DNA from 2 places in the Verrucosispora sp. WMMA2121 genome. Region 1 is predicted to be linked to the other one. Evidence: riboswitches for the same ligand, from Rfam matches in the RefSeq annotation. Region 1 holds a riboswitch; the other holds the start of a gene.

Region 1 (7,294 bases):
TAGCCGCCGAGTTTGCGCGGCAGCCAGCAGAGGCTGTCCCGCATCGTAAGGCGCACGCTGCGCGCGCTCGTGCTGATGAGTGCGCGCTCGGCGGTCGGCGTTGGCATGATCGCTGCGTGATGCAACGCCGAACGGAGTCAGCGCGAGTGCTGCCGGGTGCCGAGGTGTTACTCGTGGGCCTGTTCTCGGCGAAGGACGCCGAGATCGACACCAAACTGGACCGTTTGGCCACCGCGGTGGAAGCGTACGGTGCGCGGGTCGTGGGCCGGCATGTTCAGCGCCGGGGTGTCTCACACGGCGGCGTGGACAAGATGGTGGCTCCGTTCTCGCGGCGGACCTTCGTGAGCGCGGGCAAGGCCCGCGAGGTCGCCGATGCGTGTCGGGCGAGGCAGGTCCGGGTGGTGGTGTTCGCGAACCCGCTGCCCATGAGGACACGCCCGAGAAGGGTTCAGTGTTGGTGCGGTCAGTGCGTTCGTTGCGCCACGAACACGTACTCCCGCCCGGGGCGGTCCGGGGCCTCGCGGACGTCGATGGTGGTGAAACCACTGGTCACCAGGGTCTGCTCAACCTCTGCTCGACTGCGGAACCTGAGGGTGGAGTCGGATTCCACCGAGAAGCCGTCGGAGGCGAAGGTGTACGTGTACCGGAAGGAGACATATGGCAGCGCGACCCTGGTGACTTCCATACGCCGTTCGACCTCACCGATGCCAGGAAGGTTTCGGGTGACAGGATCAGTGTCGAGGAGCCATTCCTCCCAGGCGCGGCGCTGCGGGCGTCTCGTCTCGAACACGAGGTGGCCGCCGTCGCGTAGCGCACCACGAATGCCCTGCAGTGTCGCGCTCCAGTCATCGTCGTCGAGAAAGACTTGAGCCACGTTGCCGGTCATGACCGCGATGTCAGCTGACAGCCGGGGGAGGGTCGTGGCATCCCCGTGGAGCCAGGTGACCGCCGCGGCGCCGGGTTTGGATACCGCCACGTCGAGGGAGGCGGCGGCGGGATCGACGCCGGTCACCTGTCGTCCGCTGCTCACCAGCAGGATGGCCAGGGACCCGGTACCGCATCCGACATCGAGCACGTGTCGGGCGTCGAACTCGTCGGCGATGCGAAGATATGCGTCGAGGTCTGCGCGGTCGCCATCGAACGCGTCGTAGACAGGCGCGAGGCGCGGATGGGCAAAGATGGCGTCGGGCATGGCACAGAACCGTAGCGCTGCGGAATGCCCGCGACCAGCAATAATCGAAGCGGTTGCGATACCGCTCATGCCGCAACGAACGCGGCGGTCTGATGTATTGCGTTACCGCTTCTGTGCTCGGTACTTCCGGAGCAGCGCGGTAATCCTGGCGTAGTCACGGGCGCCGTTCAGCTCGTTGAGCAACTCGTCTGGGCAGAGTTCATAAAGATCGCCCCACCACCGGCGAGCCCGGTTGTCCCAGATCCGGTAGCCGCCATCCACGCCCCTCGCCACGTACCTTCGCCTCGCCACCGGTGGCAAGCTATCGCACGTCGTCCGAATGGGCACCCGGGGGAGCCTTGACGGTTTGCGTACGGACCTTGCGTAACAGTTCAGGCAAGTGCAGGGATGTGACCGCGACCGGTGTGGCTGGGTAACGACGTTGACGTCCGCGGTCCTGATGCCGCTCGCGGACGGCGTGGATCATCGCCCCGCCAACGCTAGACCAGGCGTGAAATCGCGGGCCGTCGGGTACCACTGGCCGGCATGAGTGCGAGTGTGCTGGTGGATCCGGACCGGCCTGCGCCCACCGTGGCGGTGGGCACCGTCGCGGTCGTGGCCCACCGGAAGAAGAACCTCGGTGGGGGCCTGGACGAGCTGCGCGCCGCCCTGGTCGGCGCGGGTGTCGAGCAGCTGCTCTGGTACGAGGTGCCCAAGAGCCGTAAGGCGCCGAAGAAGGTCCGCAAGGCGCTCGACAGGGGTGCCGAACTGGTCTTCGTCTGGGGCGGCGACGGCATGGTCCAACGGTGCGCCGACACCCTCGCCGGGTCTCGCGTACCGATGGCGATCCTGCCGGCCGGTACCGCCAATCTGTTCGCCACCAACCTGGGCGTTCCCGAGGATCTGCGCGAGGCGGTCCGGATCGGTCTGCACGGTCAGCGGCGTCGGCTCGACCTGGGCAAGCTCAACGGTGAGCACTTCGCGGTGATGGCCGGTGCCGGTTTCGACGGTGACCTCATCCGGGAGGCCGACCGGGAGATGAAGGGGCGTCTCGGCCGGCTCGCCTACGTGTGGACCGGGCTGCGTCACGTGCGTGGCGAGCTGACCCGGACCCGGATCACCGTCGACGGTGCCCTCTGGTTCGACGGTGAGGCCAGTTGCGTGCTGTTCGGCAACGTCGGCACCATCACCGGCGGCATCCCCGCCTTCGACGACGCCCGCCCTGACAGCGGTTCGCTGGAGATCGGGGTCTCCACCGCCAGCGGTGCCGTCGACTGGGCCCGTACCCTCGGCAAGATGGCCACCGGCCGCTCCGAGGATTCCAAGTTCGTGCGGATCACCCGGGGCCGCAAGGTCAAGGTCCGTTTCGCCGAGCCGAAGACGTACGAGCTGGACGGCGGCGCCCGCAGCACGGCCCGGAAACTGAAGGTACGCGCCGTGCCCGCCGCCCTGACCGTGTGCTGCCCGGATCGGGACGACGAGGAGGCGCCGGCCGCGCCACAGTGAGCCGGGATGGCAGGTCGCCCGACCCGACCCGCCAGCGGCAGGACCACGCTCGGGCGAACGTGGTCCCGGGGTCCGGTGCAGGTCGCCGATCCGGTCATGCGGGACGGGGCCCCGGTCGCCGTGCATCCCCGCCGATGTCGGGCCGGTGTCGCCTCACATCCGCGATCTGAGCACGTCGAACTCGCAGCCTGGCGCCGACGGGTCGAAGCCGTGTTCGATCAACCAGCGGGACGCCAGCAGGCTGCGCAGCGACCACCAGGCCCGAATCACGTCCCGGTCGACGTCGGTGCCGTAGCCGGCCAGGAGATCGTCGAGTCGTTCCTCGTGCCCGAGGGTCAGGATGGCCAGGTCGTACAGCGCGTCGCCGGGTGCCGCCTCGGACCAGTCGATCACGCCGGTGACCTCGTCGCCGTCGGTGAAGATGTGGGTGATCTGCAGGTCGCCGTGCATGAACACCGGCGTCCACGGCCGAATCGCGGCCTCGGCGATCTCGCGGTTGCGGTCGACCAGGTCAGCCGGCAGGGCGCCGCTGTCGACGAGCCAGGCGCATTCGCGTTCGAGTTCCGCGTCCAGGCCGACGAGCTTCCTGCCGGTCCACGGCGGTGGTGGCGTGTCGTGCAGCGTCCGGATCACCGCGCCCGCCGCGGCCCACGCCGCCGGTGACGCGGGCGAGGGCTCGCCGAGACGACCGAGTGCCCGGCCGGGCACTGCGGCGATCGCGAGGACGGGCGGCTTGCGCCACCGGACCTCCGGGGTCGGAACGGGCGCCAGCCGCATCGCCTCGACCTCGACATCGATGCGCGCCTGGTCACTGTCGACCTTCAGGAACACATCACCGACCCGCAGGGTCGCGCGCTCACTGTGGGCGACGACGACCGTGACCTCATCCACACCGGTCATTATCGGGGTCGATCGGCGATGTCGCTGCGGGCGTCTGGACAAAGCAGCCGTGGAGCAGAGACCGGATTTGCCGCTGTCACTACAGTGTCCGCTGCCGGACACCGGTCTCAGGGCGTCGGAACGACGATCATCCGGGCCGCCGAGGAACTCGCGTTGCGACGCGGCCACCACCGGATCGGGATGGGTGTCGGCGAGGACAACTCCCGGGCGGGTGCGCTCTACCTGCGACTCGGATACCAGGACACCGGCTGCCGCTACCTCGACCGGTACCACTACATCGACGAGCGAGGAACCCGACACGAGGTCGCCGACCGCTGTCTGTTCCTGGTCAAGGAGCTTCGCGACGTTCCCGGTTGAGGGACTGCGGCTCAGTGGGTGGCGAGAGCCGTCAGCCGGGACAGCAGCTCCTTACGGATGTCCCGCTGGCCCTCGTCCTCGGTCCGCGACCATGGGCATGCCACATCGAACGCCACCACCCGGTCGGTCGCGAACAGCCGTGCGCAGGCGGCCAAGACGGCATCCGCCGACGGGCCGTCCGGCGCCGGGTAACGCAGACCGGGCACCGCGCCCGAGTCGATGACATCCACGTCGACGTGCAGGACCAGCGGACCGGACGGCACGGTGTCCGCGGAAACCTCGGGGACCGGAATCCGGCGGGTCGCGCTGCCGGCCAGATACTCGATCTCGGCGGGATCCAGGTCGCGCGCGTCGACCAACACCGTGCGCTCCGCCGGCACCGGCCGCAACCCGATCACGTCGGCGTACCGCTCCGGATGCGCACCGTTCAGCAGCCGCAACGCGAGACCCCCCAGGTAGCCCGATGTGCTCGTCTGCAAGGTGTGCACGTCACCGTGGGCGTCAAACCAGACAACCGCCGGGTCGACTCCCGCTACCTGCACCCCGGCGACGGTGCCGCCGGCGACCAGGCAGTCGCCGGAGACCACCACCGGCACGCGGCCAGCCGCCACCACCGGCGACACTGCCGCCGCAGTAGCGGAGCACACCCCCGCCATGTGTCGCCAGACGTCCCCGTCGCGTACCTGCGACCGAACATCGATGTCCGCCGCCACCGAGATCTCACCGTCCAGCAGCCGCTCATCTTGGTGGTACGGCACCAGGATCGTGGTCACGCCGCATCCTTTCGTCGAGGTCCACAGTCATCATTCACGGCTTGGACTTGTTATGGTCCCTCCAGGTCATGAGCGCCAGCGCGAAGCCCCGGCTCGCTGGCCGGCAACCCTCCGTCTCGTGGGTGGGGTGCCCCGGGTGATGACCCGGCCCGCTGCACGAAGCATCGGGCAAGCCGCGAACGGAGAGAGCATGCCATTTCCTGTGACGTGTGCCGCTGGCGTTCTCGAAGGCGACCTCGTTCGGCTGGAGCCGCTGGGTCACCGGCACGCCGCCGACCTGGCAGCCGTAGCCGAGGAGGACAGAGCCTCGTACCGGTTCACCTGGGTGCCTACCGCGGCCGAGGTCGGGAACTACATCGATGCGCAGCTGGCCCGGGCGGCGCAGCGGACGCTGTTGCCGTACGCGCAGGTGGCGAAGGCGAGTGGCCACGCCGTCGGTGCGACGGCCTACTGGGATCCCCGGCTCCTGCCAGATCGCGACGTGCTTTACGCGGTGGAGGTGGGTTTCACCTGGCTGGCGGCGTCGGCGCAGCGGACGGGACTGAACACGGAGGCGAAGTTCCTGCTTTTCGCCAACGCGTTCGAGGTGTGGAAAGTGGCCCGGGTCGACCTGAAGACGGATGCCCGCAACACGGTCTCCCGCATGGCAATCGAGCGTACGGGTGCGCGGTTCGAGGGTGTCCTACGACGCTGGTCGCGGTCTTGGGCGCCGGGCGAGGCGGGGCTGCTCCGAGACTCTGCCATGTACTCGATCATTGATTCGGAGTGGCCGGCCTGCCGGACAGCGCTACAGGCGCGGCTCGGGAGCCGGGAATGCAGGACGCGAGCATGCCCGCCCCCACCCAGCGGGGCCGTGCGGCCGACCGAGTGATGGTCGAGGTCAGCGGCTCGGCTGCCGAGTTCGGGTGTTTGGCACCCTTCTCTCATTGACGGCGTCCGGCATTCCCGCTCCCGACGTCAGCGCCGTCGCCCGGCCGACATGGGGGGAGCGGCGCGACGATGTCCGCTCGCGCCGACGTCGCCAGGTCAGCGCGCAAGCGGTGAGGCAGCCGGCGGCGGCGAGGACCAGCGGTGGCCGGGGGCCGAGCAGCACGGCGGCCGCGCCGAGCGGCGTCGTCGCCGCGATCGGCCCGAACATGACCGTGTTGGCGGTGGCGGCGACCCGGCCGAGCAGCGCGTCGGGGCTGTGGGTCTGGACGGCGGTGATCGCCGCGACGAGCGCCCACGGCAACCCCAGACCGGTCACCACCGACGCGGCGACGACCGCTGGCCACCAGGGCAGGCATCTGCCCAGGCAGCTGACGGCGAAGAGTCCGGCCTCGGCCAGGGCCACCGCTGTCGGGCCGAACCAGGTGATCATCCGGCCGACCACCAGTCCACCGGCGACCGAGCCGGCGCCCTGGGCGCTGAGTAGTACACCCAGGAACGTCGCCGGCAGGCCGAGCGTGTCGGTGACGACGGCGTAGCCGGCGGCGGTGGTGAACCCGGACATGCCGATGGCGACCGCGGCGAGCGTCACCGGTTGTCGGATCGACACCGCGCCGAACAGGACGGTCAGCCCGACTCGGACTCCCCGGTCCGGGATCGCGACCGGCGGCGGCGTGCGGGTCAGGCGCAGCGCCGCGTAGCCGGCTGCGGCGAGGGCCGGCAGCACGGCGGCCAGCAGGGCGACCAGCTGGCCGCCGTGCCAGGTGTACAGGCCGGCACCGGCCAGCGGGGCGACCAGCTTGACGCCTTCCTGGGCGCTGGAGCGCCACCCGTTGACCCGTCCGAGGTGGACACCCGACAGGGCCGCCGGCAACAGGGCGCTCTCGCCCGCGTCGATCAGGACGTACGCGATGCCGTAGACCGTGGCCACGCAGAACAGCAGCCACACCTGGCCGGGACCACGCACCGCCAGCAGGGTGGGCAGGGTGGCGGTGAGAGTCAGGTTGGCCGCGACGACGACCGGGCGTCGGGGCAGCCGGTCGACGACAGCGCCGAGCCACGGGCCGGCGAGGGTGGGCGCGTAGGCGCAGAGGCCGGCGAGCGCGGCCAGGCCGGGGGAGTCGGTGAGGTCGAGAATCCAGATGCCGGTGACCAGGGCCATCGCGCTGCCGCCGAGGCCGGACAGCAGCGACACCGCCACGAAGAGGATCGCGTTGCGCCGCATGGGCCCTCCGGAACGAGTCAGGGGAGCTCACAGCGTCCATTCTTGAGTTACTTCGAGGCAAGACTCTGGGCAGATGTCAACGCTGCGTTGACAGCGCCTCGGCGAGGTGGCGGGCGACGGCGCGTATCGGGGCGGGTAGTTCGGGATCGTTGGCCGGTAGGTCGGCGCGGATCCGGGTGGCCAGGTCGTACAGGCCGCCGGGCTCGGCCTCCAGGGCGAGCATCGTGGTACGGCGGGTCAACGCGGCCCGGTCGAAGCGGGCATCCCAGCGACGGTCGGCGTCGATCCAACGTCGCAGCTCGATGAGGAGGCCGCGTAACGCGGCGACCTCGGCCGGCCAGCCCCGGTCCGCCACCGCTCGACGGGCCGCACGCGCGGCGGCCAGGCGTTGGCGGCGCTGCTCGGCGGCCTGCCGGCTGGCCAGGCCGAGGGCCT
Region 2 (7,294 bases), on a different contig from region 1:
CGAGGGGCTGCTGCGGCTGCTCGCGGTGCTCGGCTACCTGGCGATCGTCCTGCTGGTGGTCGCGGGGCTGGCGTTCCTGCTGTCGGTGACCACCGACGCGGCGCTGGGCGCGGTCGGTGGTGCGGTGCTGCTGTGGATCCTCTCCAGCATCCTGGACCAGATCACCGCGCTCGGCGTCATCCGGTCGTTCCTGCCGACGCACTACAGCACCGCGTGGTTGGGGCTGCTCTCCACGCCCGTGCAGACCGACGACATCGTGCGGGGCACGGTCTCGGCGATCTGCTATGCCACCGTGTTCTGGGGTCTGGCCTTCTGGCGCTTCACCCGCAAGGACATCACCAGCTGAGCGCGCTGCCCGCGACCGCTCGGCCACAGCCGGGACAGCTCAGAGCAGCGGGACCGGTGTGGTGGGTGGCGGGTTCGGGGTCGACGGCGTCGGGTCCGGCGTGCTCCGCGTCCGCTTCCGCCAGGCGCTGACCCCGACCCGGTCGGTGTTGCCCAGGTCGATCCGCCCCTCCATGACGACCTGTTGGGCGGGTCGGCCGCGCAGCGGGGCGACCTCGAGGTGCTCGGCGTTCGTCGCCACCACGGTCGGGTTGTCGACCAGGTTGCGCCAGAGCAGGGCGGCGCCGGCCGCCTCACCGGGGGCCAGCACCAACGACCGGGGTGGATCGTCGAAGCCGGAGGTGATCCCTTTCGCGCCCCGGATCACCCTGACCGGGATGACCTTGCCGTCGGCGTCCCGCAGGCTCGGCTCCGGATACCCACGCAGCCGGTAGGTGCGGTCGCCGCAGTTGACCAGTTCCAGGCCCATCGCCCGTAGCCCCATCGCGGCGCTGACGCCGCGGTAGGTGATCCGGACGCCGGAGTCGGGGCATTCGGACGTCGGGGCGGTGCTCCCCCCGAGATCGCCGTCGCGGGCGGGCAGGCGGTCGAGACCGCCGTCGCTGGGCGGCGTGGTGCCGGAGCTATTGGCGTCCGGCCCACTGGAGCCCGGGACCGGACCGGGTGGCGCCGCCACGATGTCGCCGGCCGGTGCACACCCGGCAAGCAGGCCGAACGCCGCCGCGATCGAGATCGGCACGATGCTGAGCCGACGACCACCGGGAGCCGACCCGCGGACCGTTGTGCGTGGCATCGGAGCATCGTCGCACCCGGCAGCGGCGGCCGGTGGTCCCGCCCCTCGCGTAAGCGGGCGGTAAGGAATTCCTCGTGGTGCTGCTCGCCGAAAGTTTCGGCCGCTAGACTGATTTTGGGAGCGTTCCCACCAAGAGAGATTGCATCGACAACTATCTATCAAGTCCGCATGCTGGTACCACCACCCCATTCGTAGGAGGTACCAATGCGCACTGACCGGTTCGGCGGGCCGGCCCTGTCCCTGTTCCGCATCGTCATCGGGTTGTTGTTCCTCATTCACGGCATGTCATCGGTCTTCGGCGTCTTCGGCGGCAACCGGGGTAGCGGCGAGGCGGTGCCGCTCGGCCAGTGGCCGGGCTGGTACGCCGCGGTGATCCAGCTGGTCTGCGGCGCCCTCGTGCTCCTCGGCCTGTTCACCCGGCCGGCGGCCCTGCTGGCATCGGGCTCGATGGCCTACGCGTACTTCGTGGTCCACCAGCCCGATGCGCTGCTGCCGCTGCGGAACAACGGCGAACTGTCCGTCCTCTTCTGCTGGGCGTTCTTCCTGGTGGCGGTGCTCGGCCCGGGCACCTGGGCGGTGGACAACCTGTGGCGCCGGGAGGCGGCGACGGTGGCCGTGGATCAGGCTGAACCGCGGTCCGTGCCGGCCTGACGGCGAGGCTCAGCGGCGCCGGAGGGTGCGGCAACGGCGCCGCTGAGGTTTCGCTCACAGGCTGGGATTGACAGGCGACGGCCGCGTCCGGATTGCCTAGACTCGGCGACACAACTGCATACCTCATCCAGAGGGGCTGAGGGATACGGCCCGACGACGCCCCGGCAACCACCTCGCGCGCTCACCGGTGAGCGTCCGGCGGGGCAGGTGCCAATTCCGTCCCCGCCGCAGGGTGCGATGCGGGGAAAGATGAGAGGACTTCGACATGACGTCGACGCTCGCCCCGTCCGGCATCGACACCGCCGCCAGCCCCGCTCGTGCCCTGGTCTGCCGGGCCTGTTCGGCCCGCTACCCGCTCGCCGCCCAGCACGCCTGTTACGAGTGTTTCGGCCCGCTGGAGGTCGACTACGATCCGGCCGTCCTCGCCACCGTCACCCGCGAGCAGATCGAGGCCGGGCCCCGCAACCTCTGGCGGTACGCCGCCCTGCTGCCCGCCGGCCAGGACCCGGCCACCAGGGTCACCCTGGACCCCGGGTTCACCCCGCTGGTGGCCGCCGACCGGCTCGCCGCCGAGTTGGGCATCACCGCTGCACTGTGGGTCAAGGACGACAGCGCCAATCCCACCCACTCGTTCAAGGACCGGGTGGTCTCGGTGGCGCTCACCGCCGCCCGCGCGCTTGGCTTCTCCCGGTTCGCCTGCGCCTCCACCGGCAACCTGGCCAACTCCGTCGCCGCGCACGCCGCCCGGGTGGGTACGCCGTCCGTGGTCTTCATCCCGGGCGACCTGGAGCAGGGCAAGGTCGTCACGACCGCCGTCTACGGCGGTGACCTCGTCGCCATCGACGGGTCGTACGACGACGTGAACCGGCTCTGCGGTGAGCTGGTCGAGACCGACGAGTTCGAGGACACCGCCTTCGTCAACGTCAACGTGCGGCCGTACTACGCGGAGGGGTCCAAGACGCTCGGCTACGAGGTGGCCGAGCAACTCGGTTGGCGGATCCCCGCCCAGGTGGTCATCCCGATGGCCTCCGGTGAGCTGCTCACCAAAATCGACAAGGCGTTCAGTGAGCTGGTCGAGATCGGGCTGGTCGAGGCCCCGGCCGGCGGCTGGAAGGTCTTCGGCGCGCAGTCGGCCGGCTGCAACCCGATCGCCACCGCACTGCACGCGGGCACCGACACCATCACCCCGGTCAAGCCGACCGGGATCGCCAAGTCGCTGAACATCGGCGACCCGGCGGCCGGGCTGTACGCCCTGGAGGCGGTGCGCCGCACCGGTGGCTGGATGGACCACGCCGACGACGACGAGATCCGGGCGGCGGTACGCCTGCTGGCGCGCACCACCGGGGTCTTCGCCGAGACGGCCGGCGGGGTGACCGTGGCGGTGCTGCGCAAGCTCGTCGAGTCGGGCCGGCTGGACCCGACCGCCGAGACGGTCGTGTTCAACACCGGCGAGGGGCTGAAGACCCTCGACGCGGTCGCCGGTGAGGTCGGTCCCACCCACCGGATCAAGCCTTCGTTGCGGGCCGCCCGGGACGCGGGCCTGTTGAGCTGACGAACGGATGAGTGAGCGGCATTTCGCAGGGAGTGAGCGAAACACGCCGCCAGGGACTTGACGACCGCAAACGGACGGCGCAAGATGCTCCGTGCGGGAGGGCGCTTCGCCGTAGACTTTCAGTCTTTACGACCCAGCGCCGGAGGCGTTGTGCGATCGTCCCTCCCGACCAACGTTCCGAGCGGGCCAGCGAAATTCGCTGGCCCGCTCGTCTGTCGCTGGCGCAGTCTGCCGGCATGACCATCACCATCACCTCGGTCGAGGCCGCCGACGAGGCGGCCGTCGAGCAGGCGTACCAGATCGGTGCCGCACAGGTGGCCGCCGATGAGCCGGACTTCCCACCCATGTGCCGGCGACGATTCACCGCCCTGCTCCGCCATCCGATGCCGGGCTGCGAGACCATCATGCTGCTGGCGCGGATCGACGGTACGCCGGCCGGTTTTCTCCGGCTGGACCTGCCGCAGCTGGACAACACCGAGAACGCCTCCGCTGAGCTGATCGTGCATCCGGCGCTACGTCGCCGGGGCGTGGGCCGAGCGTTGGCCGAACACGGGCTCGGCCTGCTGCGCGAGCGCGGGCGTAAACGGGTGAGTGCGATGAGCCGGGCGGAGGTTGCCGGCGAGCCCGGTCGCCGGTCGCCGGGTAACGCGTTCGCTGCGGCCTTCGGCGCGGTCGACGCCCTGACCGACGTCCGGCGGCGCCTGACCGTCGCCGACCTGGACCAGGCGCGGCTGGACACGCTGCTGGCCGACGCCCGGATTCGGGCGGCCGGCTACGCGGTGTTGCGCTGGCGCGGGCGTACTCCCGACGACCTGGCGGCCGACGTGGCGTACCTCGACGGACGGCTGCTGGCCGACGCGCCAATGGGCGACCTGGCCTGGGAGCCGGAGCGGGTCGACGCCGAGCGGCTACGCGGCACCGAGTCGGCGCTGGATGCGCGCGGCCGGCGGCGCTACCACGTCGGCCTGCGCCACGAGGCGTCCGGTCGACTGGTCGCGTGGACGATGCTGGACGTCGGGGCGTCCGCGGACTGGCACTCGTTCCAGCAGATCACCATCGTCGACCCGGAGCACCGGGGCCATCGGCTCGGCCTGCTGTCCAAGATCGAAAATCTGCGGCACCTCCTTGCTCACGAGCCCGCCGTGCGGGTCATCGACACGTTCAACGCGGCCAGCAACGACCACATGATCACCATCAACGAACAGCTCGGGTTCCGGGTGCGGGACCGGTGGAGCAACTGGCAACTCGACGTGTGACCGGCGGGAAATCCGGTGGCGGTGCCCGCCGGCCGGCGGGCAGGCTCGCGCCATGGCCGTCACCGTCACGCCGTACGACTCCACCGACGCGGCCGCGCTCGACGCGGCGCACCGCGTCGTCGCGGCGGCGCAGGCCGTCGACCTGCCCGACCTGCCGGTGGGGGACCGGGCCGAGTTCGGGCTCCTGGTCGCCCATCCGCCGCACGGCAACGTGATCCACCAGGCGCTGGCCCGGCGGGACGGCGAGGTGGCCGGCCACCTGCGGATGCGGCTGCCGCAATTGGAGAACACCGGCATCGCCACCGTCGAGCTGACGGTGGACCCGGCGCGGCGGCGGCAGGGGGTGGGGCGGGCGCTGCTGGCGTACGCCCGGAAGGTGGCCGCCGAGCACGGCCGGCAGCGATTGATCGGTGAGACCCCGGGGCCACTGCCCGGCGGACCGGAGCGGGCGGCGCCCGGTGCGGCCTTCGCGGCGGCGGCCGGAGCGCAGGCCGCGCTGGCCGAGGTACGGCGTCGGCTGGACACCACGCGGCTCGACCAGGCGGCCCTGGCCGCGCTGCACGATTCTGCCCGCGCCCGCGCCGCCGGCTACCGGACGGTGGCCTGGCGAGGACCGGTGGCCGAGGAGTACGTGGTCGACGTCGCGCGGCTGGAGAGCCGGCTGCTCATCGACGCGCCGACGGGCGACCTCGCGATCGAGGCGGAGCGGGTGGACGCCGCGCGGTTCCGGGAGATCGAGCGGATCCAGCGGCTGCGGGGCCGACGGCGCTACCACGTCGGCGCGGTGCACGAGGCGACCGGCCGGATGGTCGCCTGGACGATGATCGACAGGGGTCCGTCCACGCCATGGCACGCCTGGCAGGAGATCACCATCGTCGACCCCGCACACCGGGGACACCGTCTGGGCCTGCTCGTCAAGGTGGAGAACCTTCGGCACGCGCTTGCCCACGAGCCGGACCTGGCCGCGATCGACACCTGGAACGCGGCGGTCAACGATCACATGATCGGCATCAACGAGCAGCTCGGCTTCCGCCCGGTCGACGCCTGGACCGACTGGCAGCTGACCATCTGAAGTTGTGACACGCCCCTACTGATCTGAGGGCTTCGTGTTGCATGATGGCGGGCATGACGGAGACCCCGCACCCCCTCTACGCCAGGCACGCCGAGACCCTCAACCGCGCGCTGACCGCGATCGCGGAGCGGGGGTACTGGTCCGCCTACCCGGAATCACCGAGCCCACGGGTGTACGGCGAGACCGCCGCCGCCGACGGCAAGGCCGCCTTCGAGGCGTACCTGGGTGCGGACTTCCCGCTCGACCAGCCGAGCGACGGCGACCGGGTCGCCACCGAGCACAGCCCGTTCGGCGTCCCGCTGGACGTGCGGTACCCGCACGCCGACGCCGACCAGCTGGTCGCCGCCGCGTCCGCCGCGCTGCCGGCCTGGCGGGACGCCGGCCCGCAGGCCCGGGTGGGTGTCTGCCTGGAGATCCTCGACCGGCTGCACCGGAACGTCTTCGAACTGGCCAACGCGGTGCAGTTCACCAGCGGTCAGGCGTTCGTGATGGCCTTCCAGGCCGGTGGCGCGCACGCCCTGGACCGCGCGCTCGAGGCGCTGGCCTACGCGTACGCGGAGATGACCCGGCACCCGGGCACCGCCGGCTGGGAGAAGGCCGCCGGCAAGGGCGACCCGCTGCGGATGTCCAAGACCTTCCACGTGGTGCCCCGGGGCGTGGCCCTGGTCATCGGCTGCAACACCTTCCCGACCTGGAACTCGTACCCGGGTCTGTTCGCCTCGCTGGTCACCGGCAACCCGGTCGTGGTCAAGCCGCACCCGCGCGCCGTGCTGCCGCTGGCCGTCACCGTCCGGTACGCCCGCGAGGTGCTCGCCGAGGCCGGCTTCGACCCGAACCTGGTGCTGCTGGCGCCCGAGGCCCCGGACGAGAAGCTCGCCTCGACGCTGGCCCTGCACCCGGCGGTCCGGATCGTCGACTTCACCGGCTCCACCGAGTACGGCGACTGGCTGGAGGCCAACGCCCGCCAGGCGGCGGTGTACACCGAGAAGGCGGGGCTCAACACGGTGGTGATCGACTCCACCGACGACTTCGCCGGGATGTGCCGCAACCTGGGCTTCACGCTGACGCTCTACAGCGGGCAGATGTGCACCACCTCGCAGAACATCCTCATCCCGCGGAACGGCATCGACACCGACCAGGGCCACAAGAGCTTCGACGAGGTGGCCGGCGGAATCGCCGCGGCGGTCGGCAAGCTCACCGGCGATCCGGCCCGGGGAGTGGAGCTGACCGGGGCGATCGTCAACGACGGGGTGCTGGAGCGGCTGGACGAGGTCGCCAAGGTGGGTTCGCCGGTGCTGGAGTCGCGTACCGTCGAGCACCCGTCGTTCCCGGACGCCGTGGTGCGTACGCCGACGATCGTGAAGCTGGACGCGGGTGACACCGCGACCTACTCGCGCGAGTGGTTCGGGCCGATCTCCTTCGCGATCGCCACCGACTCCACCGCGCACAGCCTGGAGATCCTGCGCTCGACCGTGGGTGAGCAGGGTGCGCTCACCGCGGCGGTCTACTCCACCGACGACGCGGTGCTGGACGCCACCGAGGCGGCGGCGATCGAGGTCGGGGTGCACCTGTCGGCCAACCTGACCGGCGGCGTGTTCGTGAACCAGTCGGCGGCGTTCTCCGAC

The links. Region 1 has a riboswitch for S-adenosylmethionine ahead of O7605_RS25850 (GNAT family N-acetyltransferase). Riboswitches for the same ligand answer to the same signal wherever they lie in the genome.
Region 2: another riboswitch for S-adenosylmethionine. It lies ahead of thrC (threonine synthase); the one in region 1 lies ahead of O7605_RS25850 (GNAT family N-acetyltransferase).

The regions. Positions count from the first base shown of each region.
Region 1 is NZ_JAPZBH010000006.1:3,755,640-3,762,933, forward strand. Features, by position in the region: gene O7605_RS25820 (class I SAM-dependent methyltransferase) at 464-1,192, opposite strand; gene O7605_RS25825 (hypothetical protein) at 1,295-1,483, opposite strand; gene O7605_RS25830 (diacylglycerol/lipid kinase family protein) at 1,718-2,677, shown strand; gene O7605_RS25835 (phosphotransferase family protein) at 2,831-3,577, opposite strand; gene O7605_RS25840 (GNAT family N-acetyltransferase) at 3,662-3,934, shown strand; gene O7605_RS25845 (arginase family protein) at 3,946-4,707, opposite strand; SAM riboswitch class IV at 4,772-4,888, shown strand; gene O7605_RS25850 (GNAT family N-acetyltransferase) at 4,898-5,578, shown strand; gene O7605_RS25855 (MFS transporter) at 5,588-6,859, opposite strand; gene O7605_RS25860 (hypothetical protein) at 6,936-7,294, opposite strand, start outside.
Region 2 is NZ_JAPZBH010000004.1:1,429,664-1,436,957, reverse strand. Features, by position in the region: gene O7605_RS07375 (ABC transporter permease) at 1-346, shown strand, start outside; gene O7605_RS07370 (DUF4232 domain-containing protein) at 386-1,138, opposite strand; gene O7605_RS07365 (DoxX family protein) at 1,343-1,789, shown strand; SAM riboswitch class I at 1,910-2,045, shown strand; gene thrC (threonine synthase) at 2,055-3,341, shown strand; gene O7605_RS07355 (GNAT family N-acetyltransferase) at 3,578-4,597, shown strand; gene O7605_RS07350 (GNAT family N-acetyltransferase) at 4,650-5,669, shown strand; gene paaN (phenylacetic acid degradation protein PaaN) at 5,723-7,294, shown strand, end outside.